DNA from 4 places in the Rossellomorea sp. FM04394 genome. Region 3 is predicted to be linked to each of the others. Evidence: riboswitches for the same ligand, from Rfam matches in the RefSeq annotation. Region 3 holds a riboswitch; each other region holds the start of a gene.

Region 1 (3,742 bases), 790 kb from region 3:
TGATACACAACAAAAAAAGGCGTGTAAATCATAATCAGTGAGATGGCTATGACCATTGGTCTGAAGTCTTGGACGATGTAGTACGTGATTCCTCTCATATTGAAAATCGTTTCGATGATAAATAAGCTCGACAGCATCCCCCATATAATCAGCTTTCCATGGTAAAACAGACTTGGAGAAATATTTTTCAGTACGTGAGCAAAGAGGATCCTGCCTTTCGTCATGCCTTTACTTTGGGCAAACTCAATATGTGGTTTAAGCATTTCTTCTTCCATAATGAAAAGAAGAATACGAAAGAAAGAGATCATGGGAATAATGGATAGGGTGATGATCGGAGCAAGAAAGATCTTTTCATCCCCAAACTCTGTAAATTTCATTAATTCAAAGCCGAAATGCTTTAAAACATATACAATGAGAAGCTGGAGCATAAAAGCAAACATTAAGTCAGGCACCGTCTCAAAGAGATTTAATACTTTCTTTAGAGAAGAAGTAACCCAACGGGGCAAAAACACTGTAATGATCGTAAGGATGAATGCTGTTCCCAGACCTAAACCCAATGCCCCACCGATAATCTGTAAAGAATATAAATACGGTCCCCAAAGCATGTCCAGAAAATCGACGGTTACCCCTTTATATGAATAGCTCCAGTTTTCACCGTCCAAAAATACAAAAACAAACTTAATAAACTCTTCAAAGAATCCGACAATATTATACAGACCCCTCTCCTTAAATACTTCAGGAGCAATACTCACGGCTAAAATACCAATCAACCCAAGAATATAATAGAACATAAATTTCAGCGGAAATGTCACTAGCCTCATACCCTGATCCCCTTTTTTTCTCTTTTTCCTCAGTTTAATGGAAATTTTAAATGTTTTCAATTTTATTTCAATTCTGACGAAACCACTGCAGATACCACGAAAAAAGGTGACTCCTATAGTTCAAAGTCCCCTTTTTCATTTAAGCTAATAACCGACTCGGCCTTCCCAGATAAAAGCCCTGCCCGATTGTAATCCCAATGTCCTTTGCCACTTGCATATCCTGTTTGGTTTCAATTCCCTCTAATACAATCAACGTATCTTTACCGTAGAATTGATTAAAAAAAGACAGGAATCGTTGTTTCTTATCATCTTGAGACAGATTCAGGGCAAAAAAGCGATCCAGTTTAATAATTTCCGGTTCATATTCAATGGATTTCTTGATGGAGGATGTCCCTTGACCAAAGTCATCGATCGCATACCATACTCCATATTGCTTAAGTTCTTTGAGTGACTCTTTTAATAATGGATTCTGCCAGAGTTCCTCCGCACTCGACTCATTAATCTCCAGCACAAGACGCCCCTTTATTTCAGGATGCTTCTTCATGAGGCCATAAAAATAGGTATGAAAGCTTGGGTGGAGAATCGTCGTGATATAAATGTTAAGAAATAACTTACAGGGCTTCAGTCCATTCTCTGAAAAGCTTTCAAGAGCCTTTGAAATGGATAAGGTATCAAGCTTATATAAGATATTAGCTTTCATGGCCGACTGAAAAACACTTTCAGGATTTTCGTTATACTTGTTTCGTAACAGGCCCTCATATGCAAAGAGGGTTTGTTGCTCGCCCATTTCATATAAGGGCTGAAAATCATGATAAATATAGTTGTTTTGAAAAATAGTAAAGATGTTCATAGGACCCCTATACTCTCTATAGTTTATAAAAAAAACCACACAAAAACGTATTTCTACGTTCGTATGTGGTCGGTTGCGCTACTAGCTCCCCTAAATGTAAGCGCCCATCTATCATTTAGGTTCAAAGCTCCCATTCGAATTGTCAGTATACGATGAATTCACCTTATAAGAAAAATATACCACAAACGTAGTACTTATGGGGTGGATTTTCAGTAAAAATTAGAAAATTCTTAAAAAGTCTTTATCTTGATACATAGGGATTGTCTTTAACCCAGAACCTCCACGGATAATCCCTGGCTTCTCCAGTGTTATCGATCCCTATTCGTTTTCCTTCCGCAATGTTTTCAGGCTGGTATCCTTTTGAAATGATCAGAGGCGGTGCTAAAAAGCTGCCTCCGTAATCCTCCATTGTGATACCTAACGCTTTCGTCAATTTTCCTGGACCATTTGTCCAATTTTTCTTTAAATGACCGGGCCTTCTTCTTTCCATAAGTTCCAAGCCGCCAAGGGGGTCAACGGCTCTAATGAGAATCGCTTCAGGCTTCTCTCGTTCACCGCTCACTACATTCACTAAACAATGGGTATGCATAACGTATGTATAGATCCGGCCTGCTTCATGAAACATGACTTCCGTCCGCTTCGTCCGTCTGTTTCCATAACTGTGAGCCGCCCGGTCCTCTGGTCCTAAATAGGCTTCCGTTTCTACAATATAACCTGAAGCTGTTCCCTCCTCCGTCTCTTTCACTAACACACATCCCAACAGAGACTTTGCAAGTTCCAATGTGGGCTGTTGGAAAAACGAAAGAGGCATAGGGGTATCATTCATGACTGTCACTTCCTTCAATTAAATAGTTCGTACGTATATGTAAGGTATACCCCATTTCATTAATGGTTAAGTAAATTTTCATTAAAGAAAAACCTAAAAAAGGTAACAAATAAAGGTCAGGTCTTATTTCATCAGTCCATAAAGCAAATCTAAAGGTATGGCTTCCACCTTTCGATCATTCCTGCCCGTTGTGGTTTCCGCTTTACAAAGAGAGTTCCATATGGCTTCTTCTACACTATCCACCGTCATTTCAAATAGAGTGGATATGATCGGGCCGTCTTCTTTAATGAAAGAGTAAGGAATCGTGTGATCATGATTGGGGTGATGTGGAATGCGGTGAGCAGTAGAAAACGCAAGGACAATATCACCACTTCCATGTTCTGCATACGAACCCGTTCTTGAAAGACCGAATGAAGCTCGTTTGGCCAGTCGTTTAAGCTGCCTTTCATTGAGAGGTGCATCAGTGGCTAAGATGATCATGATTGATCCATCGGGTATATCCTTATCCTCCCCGGTGTTAAGGATGGGAACCTTTAAATCCTTTCTCTTGCCGAAATTCGTTAATACGAGTGCTCCCACCGTATACTTCTCTTCTCCAAAGGCATACTCCCTGGAGCTGGTCCCTATACCACCTTTATATCCTAAACATAGCATCCCGGTTCCCGCTCCGATACACCCTTCTTCAACAGGTCCGGATTGTGCATGAAGAATGGCTTCCCTGGCATCTTCAGGCTTCACATGAAGACCTCGGATATCATTGAGAAAACCATCATTGCATTCTCCCACAATGACATTTACTGTCCCTGTTGTGTCGCCGATTTCAGGTGTTTCATCGAGCATATATTGAACCGCCCCTTTCAGAACGTCCCCAACGGAAAGAGTATTCGTCAAGAGGATTGGACTTTCAAGCAGCCCGAGCTCCTCCAGTTGAATCGTCCCTACTGTTTTTCCAAATCCATTGATTACATAGCTGGCAGCAGCTATCTTTTCTCGAAACAGATTTCCTTCATGAGGTAAGACCGCCGTGACACCCGTCCTTACCAAGGTACCGTCATGCTCATATTGAAGGGTCTTATGACCGACTTTTACTCCCTCGACATCGGTAATACTGTTATATTCCCCACATGTATAGGAGCCGATACTGCCTCCTATCTCCCGAAAACGTTTCCGTTCCATTAATGAAAAACCTCCTTCTTCCTTATCACTAACTATTCGGCCAAGGAGCTCAGAACCCCTTTTAAAACA
Region 2 (3,742 bases), 100 kb from region 3:
GCTGATTGATGCTCTGGGAATGATGGCGAATTCCATGAGGGCAGGCTTCAGCTTTATGCAGGTGATGCAGCTTGTAGGAAAGGAAATGCCTTCGCCCATCGGACCAGAATTCCAACGGGCGGTCCGTGAAGCAGGACTGGGGGTGCCACTTGAACAAGTGTTTGAAGAAATGATTTACCGCTTGCCCAATAAAGAGTTAGAGGTAGCCCTCGAAGCCATCATTGCTCAACGGAGGAGCGGGGGGAATTTAGCTGAATTACTGGAAACGATGGAGGATACCATCAGGGGGAGAGTGAGAATAATGGGCGAGTTGAATACGTTGACTTCTCAAGGTAAGCTATCTTCTTTGGTCATCACCTTGCTACCAATCGGGCTGGGATTCTATTTATATGCGGTGGATCCTGAATATTTCGGTCCCCTCATTCACCATCCGATGGGGGTAGCCATGCTTGTCCTTGCTGGTTTACTGGTATTGATTGGCTGGTTTTCAATCCAGAAGATCCTGCGGATTGAGGTGTAAAACATGAGTATTTTCTTTTTTTTAATGGCTATCTGTTCATTCACGTGCCTATCGGCAGCCATCCTCTTAACCCTTAGTAGGAAAAGGATTGCCATGGACCATCGCATCAAACATTATTTCAACGATATACATCAGGTAGAATCTATGGAAAAGATAAAAGGCAAAAAGAAGTCCTTTCGCCCTTTCTCGCGATTATGGAATCGTGGACTGCAGCTGATTAGTAGAAAAACGAGCAAAGCGAAACAAAAGAAGCTCGATCATCTCATCCGGGATGCAGGTTATTCAGGCAGGCTGACAGCACTTGAATTCCGATTGATTCAACTGCTTATTAGCATAGGAGGGGGAACGGCCGTTTTCTTCCTTTTTGCTCCCATGGCAGACAGTATGGTGATGACGCTGCTTCTGGCCTTTGGCGTTTTCTTTCTTGGCTTTCAATACTGCACGTTCTACTTAAGCAAAAAAAAGACCCGTCGAATCGCCCGGATCAATCGGGATATGCCGGATTTCTTTGATACAGTGAATTTATTGATAGAGGCCGGCCTCGGGTTGGATGCCGCCATTTTAACCGTCTGTCAAAAGAAAAAGGGACCTCTTTCCGAGGAGTTCTTATTCGTCCTGGAAGATATGAAACGAGGGAAATCAAGAAGGGAAGCCTTCTATGAACTACGGATGACGGTACCATCGGATTCCCTGCAAAGCACTTTGACCACCATGATCCAAGCTGACTATCTTGGTGTGGGGATGTCAAAGGTCATCCGGAACCTAACCGTCCGGATAAGGGAACAAAGAAGGGAATCGGCCCGGGAACAAGCCATGAAAGCTCCCGTCAAAATGCTTTTTCCCATGGTTTTCTTCATCTTTCCATCCATCTTCATCGTGTCTTTAGGACCTCTCATTGTCAAAATCCTGACAGAAGGACTAATGTAACCTGAGGGACGGACCTCCTATAGGAGGTCCGTCCCTCTATAAGAAAGTTGTCGATAAGTATTTATGCCTAAATGCTAGATTATTCTGACTTTTCTATTATAATGGGAATATAAGTAATAACTGTTAATTAATAAATTTGATTGTTTGCAAGGGGGGATTGCGAATGCCTGGATATTATATGAAGGAAGTATGGACGCCGTTAAAGATAATAGGAATCAAGTTTTTCAAATCAGAAGAGAATAGCATCTTTATGAAGGTCTTCCAAAAGCCAAGGAAACGCTTATTCTAAAACTAGTATTTTAAATACTTCTACAACGCGTACGATAAAGGCAAACCCATTGAAAAATGGTGACGCAAAGCTATAGGGGCTTCAGTCCGGGAGACGATGCCAGCCAGTTACCGTGTACGCATCTGTTTTGATTCTTTTTTATTGGTTAGTTTTACATCTATAGTAGTCGCCATCCAATTCACTCTTAATTGTTTTCTTTTCTACCATCTACCTCACCATTCATCTAAATCATGATATACCTTCCACATTATCACCAACCAGTAAGACAATAGAACCAAATTTTCACGTCTAGAATTCACCTTTCTCAAATAATATAAGTTTGTAAACCAACTTATTGTTGGGTGTTACATAATTTTTCAATTCGAAGGGGCTGGGATCATGAAAAAAATCAGTACCGGTTTATTTGCCTTTCTATTAATCTTCTGTTTTAGTGTTTCACCGTCGCTTGCCGAAGGACCGTTTGAGCACCCATCCATTAAGAAAGAAATTCACACTCTCTCTAAGAAACAATCATCTACGACACTTGATGACTCAACCTTCACCAGGCTGAAAGAAAGGATGAAAGGATTAAAGAAATCCGATGAAATGAGGTTGATGGGTGAAGTTTATGAGCAGGAACCCAATGATTATCCTTACCAGGCTGACTTCATTCGCCTCGACGACATCGTACTCGGCACCTTTTGGTGGGCAGAGGACCTGGATTTTTATAGCTTAAATATTGATGAAACGCAGGATACGTATATTTACGGCTCGACATTGACGACTCTCAATGATCTTGGGTATTTGCTTTTCACCCCGGAAGGCGAGCCTGTTTATCCTGATGAATGGCTGGAAGATGGAAGCGATAATCTCCAGATTTATTATTCACTACCTCCTGGCTCGTATTATCTTGCAGCCACTGACCTGAATATGTTTGGCGGGGATGGAGTATATGGGTTGACTGCATTCACTGGAGAAGAAACCGTGGATAATGTGTATCGGATTTATGGAAACGACCGGCACGAAACTGCGATTGAAATCTCAAAAGTAGGATGGCCAGACGGGGCCGAAACAGTTGTTTTAGCAAGGGACACCACATTCCCTGATGCATTGGCAGGTGCCCCATTCGCTTTCCAAAAAGATGCGCCGATCCTATTAAATCCTAAGGATCGTTTAAATGGTAAGGTAAAAGAACGAATAAAAGAATTAGGGGCCAAGGAAGTTGTGATTTTAGGAGGAGAGGGTGCAATATCAGCTGATGTTGCAAGGGACCTAAAGAATAACGGCTTGGATGTCCGTCGAATCGGCGGGAAAACACGATATGAGACGGCGGCCAATATTGCAAAAGAATTAGGGTATTACGATCAGGCAATCATTGCCTACGGAGGCAATTTCCCTGATGCCTTATCCATAGCACCATTTGCTGCCTCAAGTGGGATACCGATCCTGTTAAGTCCTACCAATGAATTAGCAGATGAAACGAAGGAAGCTTTGAAAAATGTCACGGACACAATCATCGTAGGGGGAAAATCAGCCATTTCGGAGGGAGTCCAAAAGCAACTTGCTAAAAAGAATCCTGTACGGATTTCAGGTGCCAACAGATACGAAACATCGGTCAACATCGCCACACAGCTTGAAATGCCGGGAGATATCATCACCGTTGCCACCGGTCAAAACTTCGCCGATGCACTGACTGGTTCTGTACTCGCCGCCAAATACTATGAACCTATCATCCTGGTAGAAAAAAATAAGGTTCCCGACCCTGTACGGAAGTATATTTCAGAAAATGGAACGTGGTACTATACTGTACTAGGGGGAGAAGGTGCCGTTTCTCAAAAAGTCGTAGAAGAGCTCAGCGGCCTCTAGGTTATCAACATGATAGAAAGACCAATGATCACGCCTGGGGCGGACATTGGTCTTATTTTGTTTTCATCTGTTTCAATTATTCCCCAACTAATAAAATACCAAATGACTATCATCCTATCCCTCTTTTTCTGTTATGATGATATCAACGAATATTTTGACAA
Region 3 (3,742 bases):
TCTTCATTAGCACGGTGTTTCAAGTATTCCAGCATTTCCTGCTGCAGATCTACTGCCTGTACCTTTGATTCTACCGCTTTCGCAATGGGAAGGGTCAGGTAGCCATTTCCACAGCCTAAGTCGGCGACGATATCGTCTTTATTGAGTTTGAGAAGTTCGAGAACTTTGTCCACTGGTACGAGCTCCTGACGTCTTGGGTCGAGGAGCTTTGAAGCTTTATGGTGTTCGAATAAATCTCCGGCCATTGGGAATTCCTCCATTCGTTCATCATACCCTACTATGTATTAGTATCCTGAATCTTTTATATACAAGCAAGTTATTTACTCATAGTTTATCCTATAGGAGAATTATTACAGATTGCATGGATAAATGTGTGTCGAAATTTTGAATAATAAAAGGATTCTCCATGAAGGAGAATCCTTAATTTCTGCTTTTGTAGGATAGGGACTTCCCCTATGATCATAGGAAATCATAGAAGGGAAAACACCGGTTCCCTGATCTTCGATATTCCCATTTCCTACTGAGTATTTCTTTTATAACGAAAAGATTACGATTTAAATTATAAAGTTCTACTTCTTATTTAGTATAAGCATGATTCATGGAAAAGAAGAAGTAGCTTGTATTTATTGCTTCTGACCCTTTCATCGATCGAATGGTGTCTGTATAATCAATCCACGTTACATTTCGCAGCTTCTGATCTAACTTGGCATTAATCTCTTGTTCAATTTCCCTCATCCGTTTCATCAGCTCTCCAAAGTTCATGTTAAAATGAGAGGCTGCCTGTTGATGAGGAGAATGTTTCACAAGTAAGGCCATAAATTCCTCAGACGTCTCGGATCGGCTCGCCAATTCATCTTCAAGATCGACCACATATTGATAGATCTCCCTTTTTTCATTTGGCAGGCCCTTAACAATATCCCGAGCAGCAATTTCCATTAAATGTTCGTTCATCGTATTCACCCCGGCATAAGTCTATACCTTAACCTATTCTCTCTAGTGGCACGACATGCACTATTTCATGTTGTATTTTTTCAAGAAGCGTTCTGCACGCCCTCCTCTATCAGAGAACTTCTGTCTTCCTGTATAAAACGGATGCGTATCCGAACTTACTTCTATTTTTAATAAAGGATACGTGCTCCCGTCTTCCCACTCAATCGTTTCATTGGATGTTTTCGTAGATCCTGTTAAAAAGGAAAAACCGCTGTTCGTGTCCATAAATACCACTTGTTGATACTCTGGATGAATGTCTTTTTTCATTCTTAATTCCCCACCTTAACGTTTAATGTATTACCAACTTGATTTTTTGACGCCGGGTATTTGCCCTTTATGAGCAAACTCTCTGAAAGCGATACGGGACATCTTAAATTTACGGAGATAGCCTCTTGGTCTCCCTGTAACTTCACAACGACTGTTTAATCGGGTCGGCGAGGAATCCCTCGGCAGCTTCCTTAACGCTTCATAATCACCCTTCTCCTTTAACTCCCTGCGTAAATCTGCGTATTTCTGAACAAGTTCCTGACGTTTCTTCTCTTTCACTACCTTTGATTTCTTTGCCAAAATGGTTCTCTCCTTTATTAATCGTAATCATTACGTTTTAAGTACGTATGGTTATTAAACCATACTCTCTTTCTTTTTGCAACGATATTAATTTCCTACAATTTAATGGATTGAACTCTCTTATACTGTTAAAAAATAGATAAAACCGAATGCCATTCATGACCGGCATTCGGTTTTATTCGTCTTATGCTGCCTTTAGCCCTTCTAAAATAAGCATAAAGTATGTAACTGTATTTCCACCACGGCGATTGATGATTTCGATGTCCTGTACAACTCTCTTTACTTCTTCTGCACCGAGACTTTCGATAAGCATTTCACTGAGCTCTTCAGCTGTATATTTACCTACATAAGTAGACTTCAAAGCAGTACGATTCCTTCTACAGAAACTTCTTAATTGCCTTTTTAATTCAGTCAATTCCAACATCATCATCCTTACTACAGATTCAAATCTTATCAAACAAGTCGTATAAAAAAAGCCCACCAAAAAGGCAGGCTAAATGATACTAATAAAAACTTTCGAAATAGTATTCATTGTAATCCATTGTTTTCGGTAACCCGGCCATCGTTATTCTCATCTGAGAATGGTAGACCCGTGGCTTTGCGTCCTAATCTTTCAATTAGTTTGCCCTTATCAATTTGTAGAAACTACAGTTGTCATTATACTAAAAAGTGTAATATTTGAGAAGATTCTTAATGGAAATAGTGAATATTCCCTAGACTTACATTGAACTAGAAAAAACGGCAAAAAATAGACCCCGCTTCTCAGGAAGTGGGGTCGTAAAATTAGAAGTTAATATATTGACGTGGGTTTACAGCATTAGATTTCGATGCATTCCATGAACCTGCATGAAGTTCAAAGTGTAAATGCTGTCCGAAAGAGTATCCTGTGTTACCCATGTAACCGATTCTGTCTCCCTTGTTAACTGCTTGTCCAGTGCTAACAGACGAAGAAGCCATGTGGGCATAAACCGTTGTGAAGGTTTGTCCGTTGATTGAGTGAGTGATATATACTACGTTACCGTAGCTTGAGCTATAGTGACTCTTGATGACATATCCATCAGCAGCTGCAGAGATCGGAACACTGCCGCGAGCTGCAACATCAATACCATAATGATAGCGCTTTTTACCGTTCAAAACGTCCCAACCGAAGTTTGTAGTAATCGTTCCGGAAGCTGGAGATGTCCAGGCACCGGCACTTACTGGCGCACTAGGGGCTGATGGCGCTGGTGCTGCAGATTCTGAAGAAGAACCACCGCTGCTGCTTGTAGTTGCTTGTTGTTGTGCTGCTGCACGTTTTGCCGCTTCAGCTTCCGCTTGACGCTTACGTTCGATTTCACGCTGACGTGCAAGTTCCGCTAGACGTGCTTGTTCAGCCTGGATTTCACCTTCAAGCTGATGTTCCATTTTAGAAAGCTCATCAGATTCTTTTTGAAGATCTTCTTTCTCTACTTCAAGAGAAGCCTGTTGTGCTTCCAACTGCTTGAATAACTCAGCTTTTTGAGCTTTTTGACTATCAAGATCTTGTTTAAGAGACTCAAGACTCGCTTTAGTAGACTCCAGGTCTGCAAGCTTGCCTTCTACTTCTTCTTGTTTCTTTTCTAATTCAGCCTGATCACGTTTTTGTTCGTCCATGATCTTTTTATCGGCACTTACGATTGTATTTACTGCCGTTACGCGGTTGATGAAGTCACCGAAGCTGTCCGCGCCAAGTAGTACATCAAGATAATTTGCAGAGCCGCCTTTTTCCTGGATCGCACGGGCACGTTCTTTCAGTAGTTCATTACGCTCTTTTATTTTTTCTTCTAAAACTTTAATTTCTTCTTTAAGCTTATTGATTTCTGCAGTTGTTTCATCAATCTCTTTTGTTTTTTCGGCAATTTTGGTTTCAGTATCTTTTAATTTTGTACTGATTTCAGCAATTTGTGATTGGATTTCTTGTTGTTTATTGATGTTTTGGTTAATCTCTGATTTTTTCTCATCGATCTTTCCGTTGATTTCTTCTTTTTTTGAAGAAATGTCGTTTTGTTGCTTCTGTAATTCCTCCACACTATGGGAATGAGCGTTAGCGGTTGTCCCTAACGTTGGTAAACTTCCGATTGTTAAGGCTGCTGCAATTGATAATGATATGAAATACTTCTTGTTCAAGCGGCATGCTCCTTTCAGCTTCTATCAACCTATCAAATTT
Region 4 (3,742 bases), 380 kb from region 3:
CCTTCAAAATGCAAGTTAATTCATTTTCAGGGAATGCTAACGAAAGACCAAAGTAACGGTCTTACATTAACTAACATACACGTTAGAAAGGAGTAATACATCATGAGCAAAAAATTATTATCAATTCTTGGTGGATCAGCACTTGCTGCCATGCTTCTTGTAGGATGTAATGCAGACCAGGAGCCTCCTCCGGAAGATGAGGCACCAACAGAAGAAGAAATGCCTGAAGAAGATGGCATGAACGAGAATGACGGCGACATGGGTGAAGAGAATTTACCTGAGTCAGAAGACCAAAACGAGCAAGGTGACAAAGATGCAGCGAAGGATAACAACACGCCTGAAGAAGACGCTGTGGAAGATGATAAAGATATGCAGGATCCGGATAATAAGGACGAGTAATGATAGGGCGCAGAGGCTTTAAGCTTTCTGCGCTATTTTTCTTTTCTTATAGTGCATGTTAAAAATGGTAAGACATCTATATTACCAGCATCAATTCCCCTTCGAACTAAGTCTTTTAAACTGAATGAACTGAATATATTCTAAAAACTCCTGCTTTGTTAAACCTTCCTCAATGGCCATTGTTACTAATTGGATCCATTCCTCATCAATATCAGGCTTAAAGTCAAGTACCTGGTTCAACGCTACTCCAAGTGCTGCAGATAATTTATCAAGGATCTGTATACTGGGGTTCTTTTGGATTCCCCTTTCTATTGAACTTATATAGGACTTAGATATACCAGACTGTTTAGAAAGCTCAATAATGGTCATTCCTTTTTTCTCCCTATAGTTTTTTATCTTTTCACCTACCATTAATCACAGTCCTTTCCCAACTCTAATATATTCATTATATAGAACATATTGTTTTTTATAAATAACAAAATAGTAAGAAATTGAAAGAAAATTCATAATAAAGAACAATCAAGCTGGATTTTTGCCCTATTATGGCTGAATGAGAGACTTTAGACTTATATAAAAGAATTATATACTAAATTAAATAGTTCTTTAAAAAGAACAAGCGTTTCGTCGATTATTAAGGATTTGAAAGCAGGGAGGGAGTCAGGAAATTGTATAAAAAAATTTGCAGACGTTGTACACGGGCATCATATAGTAGTTCTGAATCTGGAAAATGGTTATGTCCTTCCTGTGGCAATGATTTAACGGAATGTTCTTTTTATAAAGCAACATCATTTCAGGATATCACTCAAAAAGTCACAACAATAAGGAAAAAATTAGAATCTTATAACAAGAACGTTTAATGCTCCATCCAAATTAATTCGACAAATTTCTCTTGAATATCAAATAATTTGAAGAAAATAGTGGATATATATTCTAAAAAATGTAAAATAATAGGTGTATGTGTAAAAATAAAGGGTAAATATTATTGTCAGAAAAGACAAAAAACAACATAGGAAATAGAATTCTATTAGTATAATAGAATCAGTAATAACGAATTAGTCAGATAAAGGCAAACCTATTGAAAGGTAGGGACGCAAAGTCACAGATCTAAGGTGGGGGAATACGCTTTTCTCGATAAGGAAGGTTACGGAGCGTATTTAAAGCTATGATGGCTGGATTGCCTGAAATACTAGATAGTATTTTAGGAGGGGAAATTGATGACAAATCGTGAACTTGATATGGAATGGGTAGAGTTGATCAAACAAGCGCTGGAAGCAGGAATACCAAAAGCGGAAATAAGAAAGTTTCTCCACAGTCAGACCCCACAAATGAAAGAAGGTTACAAGGTGATTTAAAATAAATAAAGTCTTGCGAACAATCGCAAGACTTTATTTATTGCCTAGCTTCCATTTGTTAAACTCGATAAATTCGCGAAACTGCTCTTTTGAAATGCCAGAATCCATAGCTTCTTCGGCAATTTTTAGCCATTCGTGATCGACATTTTGATTATCCGGTTGATCATGCAGTAAAGCATCCAATGGGATCCCTAATGCAGCCGAAACTTTCTCAAGGAACTGAATGGAAGGGTTTTGTTGAAGGTTACGCTCTATAGAACTTAAATATGATTTAGCGACGCCTGCTTTTTCAGCTAGTTCTGTCATGGACATTCGCTTTTCCTGCCTATATTTTTTAACTCTTTCACCAATCACTGTTCACACCTGCCTAGAACTTCATTATAAAAGGGAATGAAATAAACGTATAAGTTTATTATAGCAAACAGTTATACCCTGCTCTATATAAAGTTTACATAATTTCGTATAATTAAACGCTAGGTTTTGCAGTTGCCGGAATACGCGGTTTCGATACCATTTTCTCACGAAATTCACGGATTAATTCCTCGCCAGAATACCCCTTTTGCACTAAGTCATCAAGTAATAATTCAGCATATTCATTGCGTTGTTTCTTCAATTTCCCCTCAAACATAATGCTAATATGATCATCCATTTCTTTAATACAACGGATGGAGGTCATGAAAGCAGCCGGATCGTTGGCTTTATGGGAAATCACGACTTGGATTTCCAAATCCTCATTCCTTTGCTGAGCCTCTTGAAAAAATTCGATATATTCATTGGACAAATAGGTTTCGACAAGCCACGTACTTTGTCCATCTTCTTTATTTATAATCAGACCGTCCACAATTTCAAAGTCACGCAGTTCATCGTTTTCCACTACTTGCAGTGAAATAACTTTAAAGGTTTTCATGAACGAACATCTCCCATTTAAAGGTTTTATAAAATTATATCATAGTAGGAATTGTTTCCCTAACAAATTCCTCGATGAAAAAAAGAACGAAAGATGCAATTTTGTGTTTATGAGCCCGATTTCGATCAAAAAACGCAAAATCTCCCTAGGGGAATTTCCGAAATTTAAGCCATTTTTGCCTCGAATTTCGGAAATCCATGATTTTACAAGATGAGAGAGATGGTTGTAAGATGAGAGCATCATATGAGAAAGGAGGAAACGAATCCAATTGATCAACCAAGTGACCATCGTTGGAAGGCTGACCAAGGACCCCGAAACAAGAAAAACAATGGAAGGAAAATCGATACTTAACGCAACGATAGCTGTGAATCGCAACTACAAGAATCAAAAAGGCCAAATTGATACAGATTTTGTACTCTGCACCATTTGGAACCGGGCAGCCGATAATATGGAGAAATATTGCCGAAAGGGATCTGTCGTTGGAGTGACCGGTCGCATACAAACTCGGTATTATGAAAATGATCAGGGAAAGCGCACGTATGTAACGGAAGTCGTCGCTGAAAATGTCAGGTTTATGGACAGCAAACGGGAGCCGGTAAATGCTTCCGACCCAAACAAAAAAGAGCCAATCGAATTACCGTTCTAACATTTTTAAAAGGGAGATGGAGTTGTGGCCACACTGCAAGATCTTGAACAAAGAATCATCCGAATGGAAAAGTTAACAGAGGACCTCATCAAAAAAGTAGCAAGAGCGAATGTCGAAAATTTCTATTTATCTCAACGGGTGACTGCCCTCGAGCAAGGATATGAGTACCCGAATCCAGTATTGAAAACCTCGTCATAAGTAAAACAACCTCACCCAGAATTCTTTCCATACGAAAAATCCAACCAACCTAATAAGCAGCTGTCTCAAATTCCAATGGTCACCGCAACATGCCTCAACCATACCTCGTTAGAGATAAACATGTGTAGCAGTGAGTAAAGTAGCAGTCGTTCCCCTTATTGTCTTCATATTGAGCCGGTTTCCTTTTGGGGAGCCGGCGTTTTTTTGATTGGTAAGAGAGCGATTGAATTAGATCTTTGC

The links. Region 3 has a riboswitch for cyclic di-GMP ahead of ACCB35_RS19490 (hypothetical protein). Riboswitches for the same ligand answer to the same signal wherever they lie in the genome.
Region 1: another riboswitch for cyclic di-GMP. It lies ahead of ACCB35_RS01090 (EAL domain-containing protein); the one in region 3 lies ahead of ACCB35_RS19490 (hypothetical protein).
Region 2: another riboswitch for cyclic di-GMP. It lies ahead of ACCB35_RS19950 (cell wall-binding repeat-containing protein); the one in region 3 lies ahead of ACCB35_RS19490 (hypothetical protein).
Region 4: another riboswitch for cyclic di-GMP. It lies ahead of ACCB35_RS21230 (anti-repressor SinI family protein); the one in region 3 lies ahead of ACCB35_RS19490 (hypothetical protein).

The regions. Positions count from the first base shown of each region.
Region 1 is NZ_CP168654.1:193,004-196,745, reverse strand. It holds gene ACCB35_RS01095 (ABC transporter permease subunit) at 1-821, opposite strand, end outside; gene ACCB35_RS01090 (EAL domain-containing protein) at 961-1,671, opposite strand; cyclic di-GMP riboswitch class II at 1,730-1,810, opposite strand; gene ACCB35_RS01085 (DNA-3-methyladenine glycosylase) at 1,913-2,497, opposite strand; gene ACCB35_RS01080 (P1 family peptidase) at 2,621-3,673, opposite strand.
Region 2 is NZ_CP168654.1:3,969,091-3,972,832, reverse strand. It holds gene ACCB35_RS19965 (type II secretion system F family protein) at 1-520, shown strand, start outside; gene ACCB35_RS19960 (type II secretion system F family protein) at 524-1,447, shown strand; gene ACCB35_RS19955 (hypothetical protein) at 1,611-1,736, shown strand; cyclic di-GMP riboswitch class I at 1,766-1,851, shown strand; gene ACCB35_RS19950 (cell wall-binding repeat-containing protein) at 2,115-3,581, shown strand.
Region 3 is NZ_CP168654.1:3,868,215-3,871,956, forward strand. It holds gene ACCB35_RS19470 (class I SAM-dependent methyltransferase) at 1-245, opposite strand, end outside; gene ACCB35_RS19475 (hypothetical protein) at 577-951, opposite strand; gene ACCB35_RS19480 (type B 50S ribosomal protein L31) at 1,012-1,257, opposite strand; gene rpsN (30S ribosomal protein S14) at 1,288-1,557, opposite strand; gene ACCB35_RS19490 (hypothetical protein) at 1,742-2,014, opposite strand; cyclic di-GMP riboswitch class I at 2,104-2,194, opposite strand; gene ACCB35_RS19495 (murein hydrolase activator EnvC) at 2,341-3,702, opposite strand; gene ftsX (permease-like cell division protein FtsX) at 3,742-3,742, opposite strand, start outside.
Region 4 is NZ_CP168654.1:4,250,080-4,253,821, reverse strand. It holds gene ACCB35_RS21240 (hypothetical protein) at 103-399, shown strand; gene ACCB35_RS21235 (helix-turn-helix domain-containing protein) at 490-810, opposite strand; cyclic di-GMP riboswitch class I at 1,455-1,581, shown strand; gene ACCB35_RS21230 (anti-repressor SinI family protein) at 1,614-1,751, shown strand; gene ACCB35_RS21225 (helix-turn-helix domain-containing protein) at 1,785-2,105, opposite strand; gene ACCB35_RS21220 (YwpF-like family protein) at 2,218-2,658, opposite strand; gene ACCB35_RS21215 (single-stranded DNA-binding protein) at 2,927-3,304, shown strand; gene ACCB35_RS21210 (hypothetical protein) at 3,329-3,502, shown strand.